Linked DNA regions of Chloroflexus aurantiacus J-10-fl. Each later gene encodes a partner of the first gene's protein in a complex. Links are inferred from orthologs where the notes say so. Each region holds a gene or a part of one and is shown on either strand. Other genes may lie near its edges.

What was found. Proteins that work in one complex are often made in the same cells at the same time.
Region 2: the proteins of CAUR_RS00565 (region 1) and CAUR_RS03630 are in contact, whole or in part, in a crystal structure (PDB 6PL5), measured with the Thermus thermophilus proteins. The link is inferred for Chloroflexus aurantiacus J-10-fl from one-to-one orthologs. Residues at the interface, in WP_223903432.1 of Thermus thermophilus: Arg4, Ile5, His6, Leu8, Ala9, Phe12, Ala15, Leu16, Leu19, Gly20, Arg22, Ala23, Trp24, Leu26, Gln27, Val28, Tyr31, Tyr34, Leu36, Leu43, Thr45, Asp47, Lys156, Gln157, Gly158, Ser160, Val184, Leu201, Glu202; in WP_223903423.1 of Thermus thermophilus: Phe161, Val165, Phe168, Val169, Leu172, Pro198, Tyr199, Glu202, Tyr211, Arg212, Asp213, Gln220, Val221, Gln223, Ser224, Ile226, Ala227, Ile228, Gly229, Ser230, Gly266, Phe267, Val270, Leu274, Tyr277, Gly278, Leu281, Phe285, Leu289, Arg297.

The regions. Positions count from the first base shown.
Region 1 is NC_010175.1:145,555-153,077, reverse strand. The notes cover bases 1,959-4,985. They hold CAUR_RS00565 (penicillin-binding transpeptidase domain-containing protein), read left to right. Parts: upstream 1,959-2,336; coding sequence 2,337-4,634; downstream 4,635-4,985. Other genes in these bases: CAUR_RS00570 (rod shape-determining protein MreD), read left to right, coding at 1,959-2,291. In the rest of the region: CAUR_RS00580 (rod shape-determining protein), read left to right, coding at 1-867; rod shape-determining protein MreC, read left to right, coding at 871-1,779; more of CAUR_RS00570, read left to right, coding at 1,752-1,958; CAUR_RS00560 (hypothetical protein), read right to left, coding at 5,225-5,695; CAUR_RS00555 (sensor histidine kinase), read right to left, coding at 6,396-7,448; CAUR_RS00550 (response regulator transcription factor), read right to left, coding at 7,485-7,523. UniProt on the Escherichia coli protein: Catalyzes cross-linking of the peptidoglycan cell wall. Responsible for the determination of the rod shape of the cell. Is probably required for lateral peptidoglycan synthesis and maintenance of the correct diameter during lateral and centripetal growth.
Region 2 is NC_010175.1:940,580-947,872, forward strand. What follows is about bases 1,908-4,704. They hold CAUR_RS03630 (FtsW/RodA/SpoVE family cell cycle protein), read left to right. Parts: upstream 1,908-2,642; coding sequence 2,643-3,767; downstream 3,768-4,704. Other genes in these bases: aroF (3-deoxy-7-phosphoheptulonate synthase), read left to right, coding at 1,908-2,392; CAUR_RS03635 (sugar kinase), read right to left, coding at 3,818-4,704. In the rest of the region: CAUR_RS03610 (tetratricopeptide repeat protein), read left to right, coding at 1-267; CAUR_RS03615 (roadblock/LC7 domain-containing protein), read left to right, coding at 311-682; ndk (nucleoside-diphosphate kinase), read left to right, coding at 812-1,267; more of aroF, read left to right, coding at 1,361-1,907; more of CAUR_RS03635, read right to left, coding at 4,705-4,720; deoC (deoxyribose-phosphate aldolase), read left to right, coding at 4,843-5,634; sucD (succinate--CoA ligase subunit alpha), read left to right, coding at 5,683-6,570; CAUR_RS03650 (GAF domain-containing sensor histidine kinase), read right to left, coding at 6,844-7,293. UniProt on the Escherichia coli protein: Peptidoglycan polymerase that is essential for cell wall elongation. Also required for the maintenance of the rod cell shape. Functions probably in conjunction with the penicillin-binding protein 2 (mrdA).

The sequences.
Region 1 (7,523 bases):
GCGGTACGCCCACTTAAGGATGGGGTGATCGCCGATTTTGATGTGGTCGAGCAGATGCTGGCTTACTTTATCAAGAAAGCCCATACCTATGCTGCCCTACCCCTGATCGATCCGCGCCCACGGGTTGTGGTTGGGGTACCATCGGGTGTGACCGAAGTCGAAAAGCGGGCAGCGCGTGAGGCGGCATTGAATGCAAAGGCTCGTGAGGCTTACGTGGTCGAAGAGCCGATGGCTGCGGCAATCGGTGCCGGACTACCGGTTGAGGAGCCGATTGGTTCGATGATTGTTGACATCGGTGGCGGTACGACAGAGATTGCCGTGATTGCCCTGGGTGGCATTGTCATCAATCATTCGATCCGCATTGCCGGCGATGAGATCGATGAGGCAATTATTCAATTTGCTCGCCGGGAATACAATCTGCTGATCGGCGAGCGTATGGCAGAGAAAGCCAAGATCGCTGCCGGTTCGGCGTATCCCCTTGATGAAGAGATCAAAGTTGTGCTGCGTGGGCGCGATCTCCTTACCGGCTTGCCGAAGGCCATTGAAGTCAGCTCGGTTGAGTTGCGTGAAGGGATTGCCGGGCCGGTCAATGCGATTGTCGCCGAGGTGCGGGCTGCGCTGGAAGAGACGCCTCCCGAACTTGTCGCCGATATTATGGAGCACGGGATTATGCTGGCCGGTGGCGGATCGTTACTACACGGTCTCGATAAGCGGATTGCTGCCGAGACCAAAATGCCGGTTCACATCGCCCAAGACCCGCTTTCGTGTGTGGCACGGGGGGCAGGGAAGATGGTTGAACACTTCGACAACAGCGTCTACCAGGATATTCTGATGCGCACCCAGACGACGCGGCGGGTGCGGAGATAGTCCATGCGCGATTTTCTCGACGAACGACCGTTAAAACTGCGGCGTGAAGTAGCCGGTGACCGTGGCTACTGGCGGGTCTTTGCGCTGGCCTTGAGCCTGGTATTGGTCAGTGTCCTGCTGATTGTCCTTGATCGGCAGGGTGTGATTGCACCTGCACGGCTGATGGTACGAGAGACGATCCAGCCGCTTGCCGGTTGGTTAACCCAGCGCCGCAGTGAGCTATTGTCGTGGTGGGCAACGCCGCGTGATGCGGCCACGATGCAGGCCAGGATTGCTGAACTTGAAGCGGAAAACACCCGTCTCGCCGCCGAAGTGTTGCGTCTTGAGCAGGCGCGGGTTGAGAATATTTTCTTGCGTCAGCAACTCGCGATTACGCAATCATACCCCTGGACTATTTTGGGCGCAGAGGTGATGATTCGCGCCCCCGATGCAGCACGGCGGGTCTTAACGATTGCCCGTGGTGCCAACGATGGAGTGCGCGTTGGGATGGCTGTGATTGGCCAGCAGCCAGGTGGGCCACCGGCGCTGATCGGTGTGGTGGAAGCAGTTGGACCACGAACTGCTGATGTTTTGATGATTACCGATATTAGCAGTCAATTGAGTGTGCGTTTGCTGCAAGCTGATACTGCACCGCTCGGTCTGATGCAAGGGCAATGGCAGCGGGGATCACGGATGCGGGTAGAGTTGATTGATCGCAGTATTACCATGCGCGAGGGCGATCACGTGGTCACAGCCGGTATTAGTGGGGCGCTTAATCTTCCACTCGATCTGGCATCAATGCCGACCGCAGTACCGATTGGGGTTGTGGAAGCGGTGCGTCAGGAAGGTCAACGGCAAATTGGCGAGATTCGGCCATTCGTCGATCCGGATCAGGTGCGCTACGTGTGGGTAATTCTCAGCCAAGACGATTAGAAGAACGCCTGGCCCGCGAGCTGGGTTTGCTGCTGATCCTGCTGGTAATCGCACTGATCCAGGTGACGCTCTTAACCGGCCCGACAGGGTTTTCTGTGCCGATACTGCTGGTGTTGGCAATTGCCAGAGCACTGGTTGGATCAAGCACCGCCGAACCGGTACGTGGGCTGATACGAAGTCTGTGGTGGGCTTTCTACGGCGGTCTGGCCCTGGATGTCCTGGGATCATTGCCGATTGGTAGTCATGCTATCGCCCAATTGCTGGCGGTCATCGTTGTTGGGCTGGCAACACGACGATTCGCGGTTGAACGTCCAATCGTGCCGCTGCTGGCAGTAGCATTTGGCACGTTGATTTACGAGGCAGTTCTCTGGCTGATCGTACTGCCGCCCATCAGTGACTGGCAGACCTATGGGTTGATTGTGATGCTACCATCGTTGTTATTAGCACTTATTCCAACCCTGCCGGTAGTGGCCATAGTGCATCGACTGGTGCGCAATACCGAATATCAATGATGGCGTTCTATGCAGACGATTGCCTGGAAAGCGTGATGAACGGCCATGGCACGACTGATTGCTCTGCGCAGTATCCTGTTACTGGTTGTGGTGGTGCTGGTATCCCGGCTGGCCCAACTACAACTGATTGAGACTGATACGCAGCGATTCGGTGCCGACATCGAAGTTACCACCCGTCGTTACCTCACCAATCAGCCACGGCGGGGAGAAATTTTCGATGCCCGTGGTGTGCTGTTGGCCGAGAGTGTGCCGATTTATAACCTGGCCGTTATTCCCGGTCAACTGCCTTCCTCCAGCGCTGCACCAGAACAGCGGGCACTAACGCTGGCGCGGCTGGCGCAGATTGCCGAATTACCGGCGACACTGGTGATTGATCCTGGTACTGCGATTGACACCACACCCGGCTTGCGCAGCGATCTCAGGTCATTTGGCAGCTTGCCGACGGCAAGTGATGTTGTGACCATGACTATCGCACCATCTGATGTCCTGCGGGCGCTAGATGTGAGTCAAAAGTACCGCGATGTGGCAACGCTGGTCAACCCGATTGAACAGCTTCTCACGCAGGCGAATGTGCGTAGCTACCAGCCCATTGTGATCAAGGAAGACATTTCACCGGAACTGGCACTGGCACTACGCGAAAATGCCAATTATCTGCCCGGTGCCCGTGTCGTTGAAGGTTTTCGCCGGCGCTACCCGTTAAGTGGTGAGATACCTTCATTATCGCACCTGCTGGGATATGTCGGACGGATCAATGCATGTGAGCTGGTAGCGGTCAATCCGGCAAGTTCCTGGTTGCGGGCATTGACTGACATCACTGCCAACGCGCCAACCTGTGGCCTGATGGCAAAATCGATTGAACCGACCAGCGTTGGTTTACCGCCCTATTTGTCGAGTGATCAAATTGGCAAAGATGGCCTGGAAGGTGCTTACGAGTCGGTGTTGCGCGGCCAGATGGGGATTGACTCGCTCCTGGTCGATGCGTTGCAGCGTCCGGTCAGCGGGGTCACCACCCTGCGGGCAGTGGCTAACGGGCATGATCTGATCTTAACCATCGATACCCGGTTTCAGGCCGAGGTCGAACGCATCCTCCAGCGCTGGATCAATGTCGGTGAAGAGCGCCGGTTAGCAGCACGGGAAGCGCATAAACGGGCGTATGAACCGATAGTCGCCGGCGTAGCAGTCGCGCTCGATCCACGTGATGGGCGCATCCTGGCCATGGTCAGTCTCCCCGACTACGATAACAACATCTGGGTAGACCCGGCGCGGATCGCTGAGTTGCAGGCTCTGCTGGCACCACCTGATGCCGAGACCCAACAGACATTGCAACGTCTGGCACCATTCACCAACCGAGCGATTGCCGGTCTATACCCACCCGGCTCGACAGTCAAGCAATTTGTTGGTGCAGTTGCGCTTCAACAGGGCATTATCGCGGCAGATACCCAACTCCGTGATCCCGGTTTGCTGCGGTTGATCGAGCGCAGTGGTGCTGAGTTCATCTTGCCCAACTCGGTGCGTAATCGTGATAATGGGCTGATCAACGTTCGTGATGCCTTGCGGCTCTCTTCAAATGTCTTTTTTGCCAGTATAGCGGGCGGGAACGATCAGGCGATCAACCTGGATCAGCGAGCATTACGGATTACCGGTCTCGGTATCGACCAACTGGTGGAAGGGCTGTCGTGGTTCAATTTTGGCCGTCCAACCGGGGTTGATCTGGTTGGCGAAGCCAGTGGACGGGTGCCAACCCAGGCATGGAAAGCCCAGGTTCTACGTGAAGCCTGGACGACCGGTGACACCTATAACACAGCGATTGGTCAGGGTTATCTGGAAGTAACACCGCTCCAGTTGGCAGTAGCAGCGGGGGCTGTCGCAACAGATGGTACTCTGTACCGACCGCATCTGGTTGATCGAATTGTCGATGAGAATGGTCAGCTTATTCAGCAAATGCAGCCAGAGGCCATTGGGCAGGTGCCGATTGACCCCCGACACCTGGCAGCGATCCGTGAGGGATTGTTTGCGTCGATCACCGATGGTCTGGGTGTTGCAGCCCGTGAAGTCTGTTCAGGCTTACGCATTGCCGGCAAAACCGGAACAGCAGAGTTTGGCCCACTCTTGACGACGGCGGATGGGCGGTTAGTGCGGCAAAGCCACGCCTGGTTTGTCGGGTTTGCCCCCTACGAAAACCCGGAGATTGTGGTGGCTGTGCTGGTTGAGGGTGTTGGTGACCTGAACGATGGCTCGTCAACGATTGCTGTGCCGGCGGTAACGCAGATTATGCAGGCCTATTTCGGGATCACGCCACCGGCTAACCGACCGGCGATCTGTCCGGTGTTGCCAGGGGAGTGATCTCGTCGGCATTCTGCATGTGTGCCAGTGTAACCGGATGATCAAAATGGGCAAAAAATGTGATTGATAGCTGTTGCGTAATTCATCATCTGATAATGTCTGTTCATCTCATCAGTTTATAAGGTTATGCCCGCCTCTTGCTCACAAATGGGCATCATCATATCAAATCTGGCAGAATAGAATAGAGGTTAGGCCAAACCAGGCAGCTATTATCCTGATATTGCACCTGAACGATGCACCGCTGGACGGTAGGGGGGCGACGCACTACGGCCTGGTGGCACACCTGAACGATATGGTATCACGGGGCATTCCCGTGCTGAAGCGCTATCAGTGAGCCGCTGGTGAGTGGTTACGGGTATGGGAGAACCGGCTCGGCACATCCGTGCTCAAGGGTGACGTCAGAGTGGATTATGCCGTGTTTCTGTGCTCCCGATGGGCCACTGACCGATGCGACACCCGCCTGACATAGATCACGGCCAGGGCGAAGGCATGGTTTCCACACTCCAGACTACGCAACACAGACATCAGTAAGTGTGAGCGATGGACTATACCAGCGTTCTCTTGTGTGGCGTCACCTTGCCAGAGAAGTGCTACGTTGCTGCTGATGATTCGGTTCCAAACTCCAAATCGGTCAGTACAACCAGGGCATCGAAGTCGTCGATCAGATCGGGGGCATATGTGGCTACAGTTGTACGGGCAATTGAGCGTTCGGTGTGATCTGTGCGACGCAGCAGACGGGTGATGTCTGCAATATCCTGTGCCCGACCTGCCTGGAGCTTCATCAGGATCAGAAATTGTCGCGCCAGTACCGGGAAGCCGGCACAATCGCACACAGGCTGTGCCAGTGCCTCGTCCAGCCAGGGTTCATTCAATACCAGTACATCAATACTGTAACCGGTTTCATCCTGCGGATGTGCCGTAAATCTGCTGATGGGCAAGGGGTTGCCAATGCGATAGCCGGCAGCGGTAAACGCCGCTCGTGCTACCTGTTCATCGCGAGCATGAATGATAATATCGACATCCTGGGTAAGACGCTCTGGAGCATAGGCGCGTAGTGCCATTGCCCCAACCAGTGCCCAGCGGATGTGGTGCAGTATCTGCGATAAGTCCGGTAATTATTGCAAAGCGGTTCTCTGATCCAGGAATGCATCCGATGAGCCGGTACCTCTGGCAGCACGACGGAGGGCAATGCGAACATACGGGTTTTTGGGTTGTAGCGTTTGCACAACTTGCTCCAACGGTAAAGCTGCGCCAGTTACAGAGGCTTTTGGGTAACGGTGAGTTGTTCTGATGCTTCTTCTGGCATTATACCCTGCCGACACTCTTCCTTACAACACAACGCAGGTTGGTGTATACCAGGTATTTCCCCTGTTGTGTTGGAAGGGGAACGACGTGAGGTGGGGTTGTTGTCATATTCAGTGTGGCAGGACGCTTCAGACACACTGGAAGTTGTCAATTACTGACAGACTACAGAATGTGACGATAACACACAGCATCCCTATGACCAGCAGGGTAAACGTCGTGACACACGCCGGATCGTGAGCACGGCTGGCGTGGCAGCATGGCTGCCGCACTCCAAACGCTGCGACACATACATGACAAGCGGGCAAGACAACCAATCCAGCGTGTGATGGAACGACCGGAGCGACTCTCTTGCATAAATGGGTTATGAGCAGGACAGGCAGTCTTTGTTTATTGGCAGACGTTCATTCGCCTGTGCGATGCCGGGTAGCACGACCGCACCGCTTTGTGAGATAAGTTCTACCCTGCCCGCGGCAATGTCAGCGTGAAGGTGCTTCCTTTGCCGATGCCGGCACTGGCAGCGCTGATGTCGCCACCCATGGCCCAGGCCAGGTGGCGGGCAATGGTGAGACCAATCCCACTGCCGCCACTGGTACGGGCACGTGAAGGGTCGGCCCGGTAGAAGCGTTCAAAGATGAAGGGCAGGTGTTCGGCAGAAATCCCGATCCCGGTGTCTTCCACGATGACCTGTACGTTGTCGTTGTTGAGTTCGGATCGCACAGTGATACAACCGCCTTCTGGGGTGTAGCGTACTGCATTGCCAAGCAGGTTGAGCAGGATTTGGGCGACGCGGTCAGCATCGGCATGAACCAGGATCGGTTGCTGATCGGGGGCAAACTGTACCTGGAGACAACTGTCGAGCACTTGTGGTTGAATTTGCGCCACGACCCGCCGGATGACGTCGTTGACATCGAAGGTCGTGAAGTGGAGTGCGATTTGACCGGCTTCAACTCGCGAGAGGGTCTGAAGATCATCAACCAGCCGGCGCAGACGACGTACTTCCTGTTTCATGTCGAGGAACGTATCGGCGGTGTTGGGTAGTACGCCGTCGATCAACCCTTCGAGGTAGCCTTCAATGCCGGCGAGCGGTGTGCGTAGCTCGTGGGCAACGTTGCCAATCATCGTGATGCGCCGTTGTTCAATCTGTTCCAGTGCCTCGGCCATCTGGTTGAAACTCTCGGCAACGGCACGTAGTTCGTCGCTGGCGGGTACCGTAACTCGTTCGTCGTAGCGTCCGGCAGCAATGCGGCGACTACTGCGGGCAATGCTGCGCAGCGAACGCAAAATGACCTGAACCAGCAGAATACTGGTGGTGAGACCGGCAATGGTTGCGGCCACTGCGGCAACCGTCAGCGCCTGCACGACCGCAGTACGTACAGTGGCAACCTGGTCGGGGGCGATGCTCTGTTCAATCAGTATATTGGCGGTGAGGTTGAGTGTCACCACTCCGACCACCACCACCAGCATTTGGGCGCCAATCATTTGCCAGCGTAGTTGCCGCCAGAAGCGCATGGCTTGCCACCTTCACCATTATCGCATTGACCCCCGCTATGCCGGTGTATCAACAAAGCGATAGCCAACGCCGCG
Region 2 (7,293 bases), 790 kb from region 1 along the record:
AATCCGGCCAATCACTCTCTGGCTTTCACCATTGCCCGCCTCTGTGCGCAAACCGGGCAGGCCGAGCTAATGGCTGTCATCTATCGTCGCTTACTCAAGCACACGACACTGCTTGATCGAATGGCCGAGGAGCTGGAAGACCTTATCAACACCATCGAGGACACGCCAGTTCTTCGTCAGTTATATCGCATCCTTGGTGATGTGTACTCGCGTCAGGGACGACTGGAAGAGGCGATTGCCACTTACAGCGTCACATTTGCCGAATAAGTGAGGTATCCGTCTTTCTTATGTAGAGAAAGCAGACTCCGCGATGGCACCACAAGAAAGGTTTAGCATGCGCCGCATCGTAGAAGATCTCATTCGGGTCGACGGTGTGATTGGCAGTTTGCTGGTCGGCAAAGATGGCCTGGTCGTAGCCAGCACACTGCTCGATGAAGAAGATGCCGAAATACTGGGAGCAATGTCCGCGGCAGTCTTCGGTGAAATTGATAAAGCGACCCGCCGACTCGGAGTCGGACATTTAGTTGACTCCATTATTGATGCCAAAGACGGCTCGATCTTACTGCTGGAAGCCAAAGAGCTAATCCTGGTGGTGATCACACAGCGCACGGTCAATCTCGGCCTGGTCAAGATGGAAATGCGCCGTGCGGCCAAACGGATCAGTGAGGCCGTTCCGATCTAACGCGCCTTCAATGGTAGCTCAGAGCACAGATCGACAGGTAACAACCTGTCGATTTTTGTTTGTCAGCATTTTGTATGTGGTATACTGACCGCGGGAAACAGACCTGTTTCTTAATGTTATGAGGTATCCATGGAACGTGCACTGTTAATCTTGAAACCTGACGCCGTACAACGAGGATTGATCGGCGCTATCATCAGCCGCTTTGAACAGCGGGGCTTGAAATTTCAGGGCCTCAAGCTGATGCAGGTCGACGAGGCTCTGGCGCGCCGCCACTACGCCGAGCACGAAGGCAAGAGCTTCTTCAACGGTCTGGTCAGCTACATCACCTCTGCACCGGTCGTTGTGGCAGTCGTTGCCGGAAAGCCGGGCACCGTGGAGCTGGTGCGGGCAATGGTAGGCGCCACAAATCCGGCCAAAGCAGCACCGGGGACGATCCGGGGCGACTTTGGAGTAGACATTGGTCGCAATCTGATTCACGCTTCGGACTCGCCGGAAAGTGGTGAGCGCGAGACAGCGATCTTCTTCCAACCGCACGAGCTAATTGGCGAGTGGAATCGTGCGCTCGACAACTGGATCTACGAATAGTCGTTGTTCCGAATAACGGACACTACGTCCGTCAATGCGGTTGGCGCAACCTGATGCTTGCCGCCAACCGCCGCCTTGTCTATGCTAGTAGTCATGGAAGCACATGCCACGGCGGAGCAGATCGAAGCGGTCTGCGCTGAAATCCGGGCGATGGGATTCACTCCACATCCGATGCCTGGGCCAACACGCACAGCCATCGGAATTACAGGAAATCAAGGCCCAATTGAACAGGCCGGACGATTACAACGGTTGCCCGGCGTGAGTCAATTGATCCGGGTCACAGCACCCTACAAACGGGTGAGCCGGGAATTCAAAGAGCTGGACACCGTTGTCGACGTTGGTGGCATTCCCATCGGTGGATCGGGCATTACCATCATTGCCGGGCCATGTACGGTCGAAAGCCGCGAACAGACCTTCAATGTAGCAAGAGCGGTACAGGCCGCCGGTGCAGTCATCCTCCGTGGTGGGGCCTATAAACCGCGCACCTCACCCTATTCCTTTCAGGGATTGGGGGAGGCCGGCTTACAAATTCTGGCTGAAGCACGGGCGTTAACCGGGATGCCGGTGGTCACGGAAGTGATGGACACCGAGACACTACCGCTCGTCGTGCAGTATGCCGACATGCTGCAAATCGGTGCGCGCAATATGCAAAACTACTCGCTGTTGCGGGCAGTTGGGCGTACCCGCCACCCGGTACTACTCAAACGCGGCTTTGCGGCTACCGTGAAGGATTTGTTGCTGGCGGCAGAGTATATTCTGGCCGAAGGTAACCCAAACGTTGTTTTGTGTGAACGAGGTATTCGCACGTTCGATGACAGTCTGCGCTTTACCCTTGATCTGGGAGCGGTGCCCTTGATCAAGCAGCTTTCGCACCTACCGGTCATTGTTGATCCGTCGCATGCCAGTGGTCGGGCCGACATGGTGATTCCGATGGCGCGAGCTGCCATTGCTGCCGGCGCTGATGGTTTGATCATTGAGGTGCATGACAATCCAGCTTTTGCCGTTTGCGACGGGACACAGTCACTGGTGCCTGAGAGTTTTGCCGATCTGATGAAGCAATTGCATCGGGTAGCAGCAGCCATCGAGCGACCTCTGGTGCGTTGTGACGTAGCTCAGACAAAGTAGCAGTTGTTTCATAGCGCGCTGATATAGGCTTCTGCTCGTGCACAATAGACACACCTGACAATTAATAGCAGTCTAACCATCCGGGCAAAGTCCGGCAGGTGCCATGTGCATCCAAATATAGAGCACGACAGGCGCGGAAGCATGGCTTCCCAACGCCAGACATCTGACACATGGATACTGAGCACGGCAGAGATACAATACCAGCAGAGTTGTTCACGACCTGGACAACAACGACATAACGAGGTACCCAGTGGAAACGCGGCGCTGGCGGGATCTGGATTGGGGCATTTTGGTCAGTGTAGCTGTCCTGCTGATTATTGGCAGCCTGGCACTCCACAGTGCAACCCTGAATGCAGTGGCCGGTAATGGCTTACCATTACGTCCGGTCTTCGGACGTCAAATCGTATATATCGTTGTCGGCCTGATCGCCATGGTCGCCATGATGTCGTTTGATTACCGCTTGCTTTCCAGCCTGGCGCGCCCACTCTACGTCAGCACAATACTACTACTGGGTGCGGTATTGGTAATCGGCCGCGTAAGTGAAGGTGCGCAGAGCTGGATTGCCATCGGTGAACGAACGTTTCAACCTGCTGAACTGGGCAAACTCGTGCTCATCATTGCGCTGGCCACGTACTGGCAGCACTACGCTGATCGTGGTGGAAGCTGGCTGGTGCAGATAGGTGGATTATTGATCGCCGGTGTACCAATGGCGTTGATCTTTATCCAGCCCGACCTGGGCACAACGCTGGTTCTGGCCGGCATCTGGCTGACGATGGCGTGGGGTGGTGGCATGCGGTTGGTCCAGTTGATCACCCTGTTCATTGCCGCCATCCCACTCGCATGGATCGCGTGGCACTACGTGCTCGATACCTATCAGCAAGTTCGGCTCAGTACATTCTACTACTTGCTCACTAATCCGGCGGCTGTTGATTTTAATGCCGCTTATAACGTCATTCAGGCACTCAATGCAATCAGTTCCGGCGGTCTGACCGGCACCGGCCTCACCCGTGGCCTGTTCAGTCAGGGCAATTACGTGCCGGTGCAGCACACCGACTTCATCTTCGCTGTTATCGGCGAAGAATTAGGGTTTATCGGTGGTGTGGTGCTGATCATCTTTCAGGCGGTCGTACTCTGGCAGACCCTCTCTATTGCTGGCAAAGCGCGTGATCAGTTTGGCCGATTGATAGCGCTCGGTATTTTCGGGATGCTCTTCAGTCACACCGTCATCAACATTGGCATGAACATGAGTCTCCTGCCGGTAACCGGTCTGCCATTGCCGTTCGTCTCGGCGGGAGGCAGCTTTATGGTGACCACCCTGATCGCCATTGGCCTGTTACAAAGTATCAGTCTTCGCCACCGACATATTGCTTTCTGATGCAGTTTTACCGATTGTCTGATCTCACCATACACATTAACCGTATCTTGCTACTGCGCAGTGGTAGTGCGAACCAAGGCCTCAACCTCGGCGAGCGATGGTAACGCAGTTCGACCACCGAGTCCGCGTGTCTTGAGCGCAGCCGCTGCGCTGGCGAAGCGTAAGGCTGCCGGCAATGGATCATTGCGCAACAACGCGAACAGTAAGGCACCGTGAAAGACATCACCACAACCGGTTGTGTCCACCGGCGTAGTGGGAAAGGCCGGCGTGTGAATGAGTTCACCATTGTGACAGGCCCAGCTACCGGCTTCACCGGCGGTAACGACAACCAGTGTACGATACCGTTCAGCCAATGCCTGAGTTGCCATTACTATGTCGGAAAGGCCGGTGACTGCACGGGCAAAATTGGCAGAGACGACAATATCATCACAGAGTGGTAGTAATTCCAGCACTGTTGGATTGACCCGCTCGGCATCAATCATTATTCGTCCTCCAGCAGCCCGTACCTGACGAGCCGCAGAGAGAGCCGCCGGTAGGTGAGAGTCAATCAACAACGCACGGGTTTGTCCTGCCAGTTCGGCAGGAAATGAGAGATCGGCAAACACCGTCGGCTCGTTGTACCACCATACCGTTCGCCGATCACTCCCGGGTTCGGCCAACACGAACGCAATATGCGAAGAGCCACGACCGGTCACAACGAACGAGGTGTCAACCCCGAATCTGGTCAACTCGGCCTTGATCGCCATACCGTAGTGATCATCGCCAACAGCACTGACCAGCGCTACCTGAGCACCGAAACGGGCCATGGTCGCCAGCGCAGTCGCGACCGGCCCACCACCCATCTCCGTATATCCGGCAAGCGGTTGCTTCTGACCTAACACCGGTGACGTTGCAGTCACGCCGACAAGATCCCAACTGGCAATTCCCACGCCGATAGCATCAAATCGCGTCATACCCTCTCCTCTGCGAGCACATGCCTATCATTGCTGTTCAGCAAGCAGCTTGCGCGGCTATGCTACAATAGCATCGTGAATGATGTCAGAACCTGGCGCCAGTCGTCAAGAGGAGCCTCGTCGTGGAAGATCTAATCGCACAGGTGCGGTCACACATAGATGCCCTGGTTGGATTACCGGTTGGTACACCCCTGGCGCATCCACCAGTCCCACCTGCTTCAGATACCCCTATTGCCAGTTTTATCGACCATACACTGCTCAAGCCTGAAGCGACAGTTGATCAGATTGACCGGCTGTGCAGCGAGGCCGAGCGTTACCGGTTCGCCAGTGTTTGTGTCAATCCGCGTTATGTTGAACGTTGTGCGCGTGCGCTCAGCGGTTCGGCAGTGCGGGTCTGCACGGTGATAGGCTTCCCGCTCGGAGCCACCACAACAAAAGTGAAGGTCTTCGAGACAGTACAGGCTATCGGGCATGGGGCACGTGAAGTAGACATGGTGCTGGCGATTGGGGCACTTCGCGGACGTGAATATCACGCTGTGGTTGATGATATTCGGGCTGTTACCGATGCTGCCCATGCCAGTGGCGTATTAGTAAAAGTTATTCTGGAAACTGGCCTGTTGACCGATTTTGAGAAGGTGATGGCCTGTATGCTGGCAGTACGGGCGGGTGCCGACTTTGTGAAAACCAGCACCGGTTTCGGGCCGGGTGGGGCGACCGTTGCCGATATTCGCCTCATGCGGGCAGCGGTAGGGCCGACCATTGGCGTCAAAGCATCAGGTGGCGTGCGTTCACTGGCAATGGCCCAGGAACTGATCGCAGCCGGGGCAACCCGAATCGGCACGTCGGCAGGTGTTGCCATTGTGCAGGAGGCTGAAGGCACAAACCTTGAACCGCGAAATAGCGACACGTATTAAGATAAAGCATATCGCATCGTATATCTGTACTTTATTAAGGAGGAACGAGTGAGCATTCTGATCGATGCCAACACCCGACTGTTGGTACAGGGAATTACCGGTAAAGAGGGTGAATTTCACACCCGCCAGATGATCGAGTATGGGACAAATGTCGTTGCCGGCGTCGTCCCCGGACGTGGTGGTCAGAAGGCGATTGATGGCCGAGTGCCTGTCTTCAATACAGTAGCGGAAGCAGTCGCTGCAACCGGCGCCAACACTGCGGTTATCTATGTGCCTGCACCCTTTGCGCCCGATGCCATTCGCGAGTCGGCAGCCGCCCGTATTCCGCTCATCGTGTGTATTACCGAGGGCATCCCGGCACTCGATATGGTCAGTACCTACGCCTTTGTGCAAGAGTGCGGCGTGCGCCTGATCGGGCCGAACTGTCCCGGCTTGCTTACGCCAGGAGCAGCCAAAGTGGGCATCATTCCCGGTAACATCGCGATGCCCGGCCCGGTTGGGATCGTGAGCAAATCGGGTACCCTGACCTATGAAGCGGTTGATGCGCTCACCCGGCTGGGCATTGGGCAGAGCACTATCGTCGGCATTGGCGGCGATCCGATTATCGGGACAAATTTCATTGATGTATTAAGCATGTTTGAGGCTGATCCACAAACTGAGGCGATTGTTCTGATTGGCGAAATTGGTGGTACCGCCGAACAAGAGGCCGCCGCTTACATTAAGGCCCATGTGACGAAGCCAGTGGTAGGCTTCATTGCGGGCCAGACAGCGCCGCCCGGTAAACGCATGGGACACGCCGGTGCGATCATCAGCGGTGGCGAAGGAACCGCCCAGGAAAAGATCGCCGCGCTGGAAAGTGTTGGGGTGCGCGTTGCCCGGATGCCAACCGATATTGCCGGCCTGGTTAAAGAGGCGCTTAGCGCCCGTGCCGGGTAGGCTGGGTGATAGTAGTACGACGCACGGGAAGAGGGTGGGTTAGAAATCCACCCTCTTCATCTTTGATCGGCCAGATAATTGTGATCAGCAAGGGTGAGCGTCGGATCACGGGGTATGAACCCTGCGACACTAGACTTGATAGGAGAGATGCCCGACTCAGGTCGTGGTTGAGCTGTGTCGGGTAGACGGCAACCAAACTCAACCTGCGCAGGTCTTGGCGGATGACCGGGATGCAGGCAAGGCGAGCGTCGTCTGTCGCGGCCAAACCCTGCATCAACGCGCTTGACTCAGTGGAATACGCAATTCAACCGTTGTCCCCTGACCGATCTCACTACGAATACGCAGATCGGCACCAATCAGACGTGCCCGTTCTTTCATATTCAACAGGCCGAGACTACCGCGATTCACATAGCCACTTTCCACCGCAGCAACATTGAAGCCCCGCCCGCGATCACGCACACTGGCTACAAAGTGATCCTCTTCAACATACAAATAGATAGTGATCGTATCACTGTGCGCGTGCTTGCGGGCATTATTCACCGCCTCTTGCAAAATAATGAAGACGGCTGCTTCAACTTCGGGTGACAGGCGTGGCACCTGAGCCGGTGCTTCCAGGCGCAACTTCGTATCACTACCAGATGGATCGCGCCAACGTTCAACGTACTGTTGCAATGTTGCCAGCAGACCCTGCGTTTCGAGGCCGAGAGGACGCAACTCGAACAG